DNA from 2 places in the Hydrogenophaga sp. 70-12 genome. Region 2 is predicted to be linked to the other one. Evidence: predicted binding sites of a transcription regulator. Region 2 holds the regulator's gene; the other holds the start of a gene.
What was found. Region 2 encodes FNR, which switches genes on or off when oxygen is low (the NO sensors DNR and NnrR bind a similar motif). Its sites were predicted from a motif close to TTGATNNNNATCAA; they were not measured.
Positions count from the first base shown of each region.

Region 1: BGO22_RS08135 (TraR/DksA family transcriptional regulator) is a predicted target of FNR. The motif match lies at 823-836, and genes of this name have one in related genera.

Region 1 covers NZ_MKSS01000133.1:4,005-6,390, reverse strand. Annotated here, with positions in the region: gene BGO22_RS08140 (enoyl-CoA hydratase/isomerase family protein) at 1-777, opposite strand, end outside; gene BGO22_RS08135 (TraR/DksA family transcriptional regulator) at 887-1,246, shown strand; gene BGO22_RS08130 (fumarylacetoacetate hydrolase family protein) at 1,277-2,290, opposite strand; gene BGO22_RS08125 (IclR family transcriptional regulator) at 2,374-2,386, shown strand, end outside.
Region 2 covers NZ_MKSS01000023.1:1,548-3,933, reverse strand. Annotated here, with positions in the region: partial or broken gene BGO22_RS01730 (FixG Ig-like domain-containing protein) at 1-386, shown strand, start outside; gene BGO22_RS01725 (hypothetical protein) at 406-696, shown strand; gene BGO22_RS01720 (hypothetical protein) at 698-946, shown strand; gene fnr (fumarate/nitrate reduction transcriptional regulator Fnr) at 924-1,643, opposite strand; gene hemN (oxygen-independent coproporphyrinogen III oxidase) at 1,759-2,386, shown strand, end outside.

The DNA of each region.
Region 1 (2,386 bases), on a different contig from region 2:
GGGCCCGGCAAAACCCATGAATTCCAGCGCGAGCGAGGTGTCGAAACTCGGGCCCGCCTGGCGCAGCCAGTTGTTGAGCGAGTACTTGGTCCAGCGGATCGCGCTGGCGCTGCCGCCGGCCAGGCGGTCGGCCACCTCGTAGGCCTTGTCGAGCAGCTGGTCGTCGTCCACCACCAGCGAGACCAGGCCGATGCGCTCGGCCTCTTCGCCGCTCACGGCGTCACACAGCATGAGGTAGTACTTGGCCTTGGCCATGCCGCACAGCAGCGGCCAGACGATGGCCGCGTGGTCGCCCGCCGCCACGCCCAGGCGCGTGTGGCCGTCGACGATCTTGGCGCTGCGCGCGGCGATGGAGATGTCGGCCAGCAGGCCGGCCACCAGGCCCGCGCCCACGGCCGGGCCGTGCATGGCGCTGACGATGGGCTTGTCGCAGTTGATGACGTTGTAGACCAGGTCGCGCGCTTCCTTCCAGACGCGCGAGCGCACCTCGAAGTCGGTGGCCATGTCCTGCACCAGGGCCAGGTCGCCGCCACCGGAAAAGCCCATGCCGCTGCCGCGCAGCACGGCGGCGCGCACGCTGTCGTCGCGGCCCACGTCGCGCCAGATCTCGCTCAGCTCCCAGTGGCCTTCGTGGCCGGCGGTGGGCAGCTTGCCGTTGCCGCCGGGGCCATCGGCGCGCATGCGGATGTCGAGCACGCTGGGCGTGCCGTTCACCAGCGGGCCACGGCGGCTGATCTCCAGGGTCTGGTAGCGGCTGTAGTCGATGGTCGAGCTCATGGTGGTCTCCTGATGGTCGTTTGCTCTTGGACCGATCGATTGTGCTTGACCTGCATCAAGCGCCACGGCGCCGGCCGGGCCCAAGATGGCGGCCACGCAGGAGGCCCCCATGAGCACGTTCATTTCCGATACCTTCGAGATCCAGTTGCGTGCCGCGCGCCAGGCGCTGCTGGAGCGCCTGTACGCCCAGCGGGGCGGTGTCCGCAGCCGCGCCGAGGTGGCGGCCGACAAGCGCGCCCGGGCGGCCGACGACAACGACGCCGTCGCGGACCCGGCCTTCGACCTCGGCTCGGAGCTGGGCGAGCGTGAAGCGGGCGAACTGGCCGCCATCGACGCCGCGCTCGCGCGCATCGCCGACGGCAGCTATGGCCTGTGCGTGGACTGCGGCGCGCAGATACCCGCCGCGCGCCTGCACGCGCAGCCCACGGCCGACCGCTGCCTGGACTGCCAGGCGCGGGCCGAGCGCTGATCGGGCGCGGTCCGCGCCCCGGGGCCGGGTTCAGGCCTTGGTCAGCGGCGCGATCTTCTGGTCGATCGCGCCGAAGATGGACTGGCCGTCCTTGCCCTTCATCTCGATGCGGATGGTGTCGCCGTACTTCATGAAGGCGGTGGAGGGCTTGCCGTCGAGGATGGTCTCGATCGCGCGCTTCTCGGCGATGCAGCTGTAGCCCTTGGGCCAGTCCTTGCGGCCATCGACTTCCACGCCCTTGTTGCTCACCGTGCCGCTGCCCACGATGGAGCCCGCGCGCACGTTGCGCGTCTTGCCGATGTGGGCGATGAGCTGGCCGAAGTGGAAGGTCATCTCGGGGCCGGCCTCGCACATGCCGACCTTGCGGCCGTTCCAGGTGCTCTGCAGCGTGAGGTGCAGGCGCCCGCCCTGCCAGGCGTCGCCCAGCTCGTCGGGCGTCACGGCCACGGGGCTGAAGGCGGTGGCGGGCTTGCTCTGGAAGAAGCCGAAGCCCTTGGCCAGTTCGGCGGGAATCAGGTTGCGCAATGACACGTCGTTGGCCAGCATCACCAGGCGGATGCCCTCGAGCGCCTGCTCGGGCGTCGCGCACATGGGCACGTCGCCGGTGATGACGGTGATCTCGGCCTCGAAGTCGATGCCGTAGTCCTCGCTGGGCACCACCACGTCGTCCATCGGGCCGATGAAGTCGTCGCTGCCGCCCTGGTACATCAGCGGGTCTTCGTAGAAGCTGGCCGGCACCACGGAGTTGCGCGCGGCGCGCACCAGCTCCACGTGGTTCAGGTAAGCCGAGCCGTCGGCCCACTGGTAGGCGCGCGGCAGCGGCGCCATGCACATGGCCGGGTCGAAGGGAAAGGCGTGGCGCGCCTTGCCCTGGTTCAGGGTCACGTACAGGTCCTGCAGCTGGGGGCTGATGAAGTTCCAGTCGTCCAGGGCCTGTTGCAGGGTGTTCGCGATGCCGGTCGCATAATGGGCCGTGCTCAGGTCACGCGAGACCACCACCAGTTGTCCGTCGCGCGAGCCGTCCTTGTAGGTGGCGAGTTTCATGCGTATCTCCTGCTGCCTTCTGAGTGGATGGGTGCCCCGGGGGCTTTGGGGCGATAATTACGGATAGTGAAATCGATTAACCTATGCGTAAGAGTG
Region 2 (2,386 bases):
GCGTGTTGCTGGCGGTGTCGCTGGCGGTGCTGGGCAGCCTCTGGCTGCGCACGCCGCTCAAGGTGGACGTGATCCGCGACCGCGGCGCGCTGGCGCGCGAGGTGGAGCAAGGCCGCGTCGAGAACGTCTACCGGCTGCAGATCATGAATGCCACCGAGGTGGCGCAGACCTACGAACTGCGCGTGGAGGGCCTGCCGGGCATCGCCCTGGCGTCTGGCGATCGTGTGGAGGTGGCGCCCGCCGAGGTGCGCGCCGTCGCCGCGCGGGTCCAGGTGCCGCCCGGCGTGGCCGCGAGCGGCTCGCACCCCATCCAGTTCGAAGTGCGCGCCGCCCAGGACGAGCGCGTGCGGGTGCGTGAGAAGAGCACCTTCCTCGTTCCCCGATGACGCTTTCGCAGGAGACCCCATGAACCCCGATCCGATGAGCACCGACGCGCCCGAGCCCTGGTGGCGCGTGGGCCCCATGTGGCTGGTGGTGGGCGGGCCGCTGGTGGTGGTGGTGGCGGCCATCGGCACCGCCGTCATCGCCATCGAGGGCGCCGACCCGGTGCTCGACAAGGCCGCCTACCAGGCCACACTGGAGCAGGCACGCCGCCTGCAGGGCCCGCAGCGCGACGAGGCGCTGATCGGCCTGCAGCCCGCGCACCAGGCGCGCAACCACGCGGCCTCGCCCGTGGTCCGCGAGGGTGGCCACTGACATGGGCCGCCGCTGGATGTGGGTGGGCTGGCCGTCATTCCTGATGGCCGGCGTGTTGGAGATGCTGGTGTTCGCGGTGGTGGACCCGGGCGAGTTGCACTGGCAGGGCGTCGCGCTCGACTGGTCGCGCCCCGCCGTCTACACGGTGGCCTTCTTCGTGTTCTGGGCGGTGACGGCCGTCGCCTGCAGCCTGAGCCTGTGGCTGGCCTTGCCGCCGCAGGAAGCGCTCAGGAGCAGGTCTGCGGATTGACGATGCGCCGCAGCGCCTCGGTGTCCTTGATGTGCACGTAGCGCTGCTTGACGTCGATGATGCCGTCGTCGACGAACTTGGAGAAGGTGCGGCTCACCGTCTCCAACTTCATGCCCAGGTAGCTGCCGATCTCCTCGCGCGTCATGCGCAGGTTGAACTCGGACGGCGAGAAGCCACGCGCCTGCAGGCGCTGCACCAGGTTGAGCAGGAAGGCCGCCAGCCGCTCCTCGGCGCGCATGCTGCCCAGCAGCAGCATCACGCTGTGGTCGCGCACGATCTCGCGGCTCATGATGCGGTGCACGTGGTGTTGCAGCGGGGTGAACTGGCGCGACAGCTCTTCGACCTGGTTGAAGGGCATCACGCAGACCTCGGCGTCTTCCAGCGCCACCGCGTCGCAGGCATGGTGGTCGCTCACGATGCCGTCCAGGCCGATGATCTCGCCCGCCATCTGGAAACCCGTGACCTGGTCGCGCCCGTCGGCGGTGGTCACGCAGGTCTTGAAGAAGCCCGAGCGCACGGCGTAGAGCGAGGTGAAGCGATCGCCGACGGAGAACAGGGCTTCGCCGCGCTTGACGCGCTTGCGGGAGGAAATCAGTGTGTCGAGCTGGCCCATTTCCTCTGCGCTCAGGCCCATGGGCAGGCAGAGTTCGCGAAGGTTGCAGCTTGAGCACGCCACTTTGATGCGTTGCGCGTCCATGTGCGTCGTTCCTGAGTGCATGACAGGGAGCGAGCATACCCCTTTGGGTTCGGGATCACAGAGCCGCTTGACCAGGATCAAGGCGTCTGGGCCCGCCAGCCGGCACAGTGGGGCCATGCCAGAAGGACCCGCCGTGAGCCATGTGATCCCCGATGAACTGCTGCGTCGCTTCGACGTTCCGGGGCCGCGCTATACCTCCTATCCCACGGCCGACCGCTTCGTGGAGGCCTTCACCGAGCAGGACTACCGTCTGGCGCTGGGACAGCGGCGGGCCGGGTCGATGGCGCTGCCCCTGTCGCTGTATGTGCACATCCCGTTCTGCGAATCGGTGTGCTACTACTGCGCTTGCAACAAAGTTATTACAAAACACCATTCGCGCGGCGCCGAGTACCTGCGCCACCTCTCGCGCGAGCTGGACCTGCAGATCGAGCACCTGGGCGCGGGCCAGTCGGTGTCCCAGCTGCACCTGGGGGGCGGCACGCCCACCTTCCTGAGCGATGCCGAGCTGGAAGACCTGATGGCCATGCTGCGGCGCCACTTCGCGCTCGCGCCGGGCGGCGAGTACTCCATCGAGGTGGACCCGCGCACCGTGAGCGCCGAACGCCTGCGCGCGCTGCACCGCCTGGGCTTCAACCGCCTGAGCTTCGGTGTGCAGGACTTCGATCCCGCCGTACAGAAGGCCGTGCACCGCGTGCAGCCGGCCGAGCAGGTGTTCGCGCTGGTCGACGCGGCGCGGCAGATCG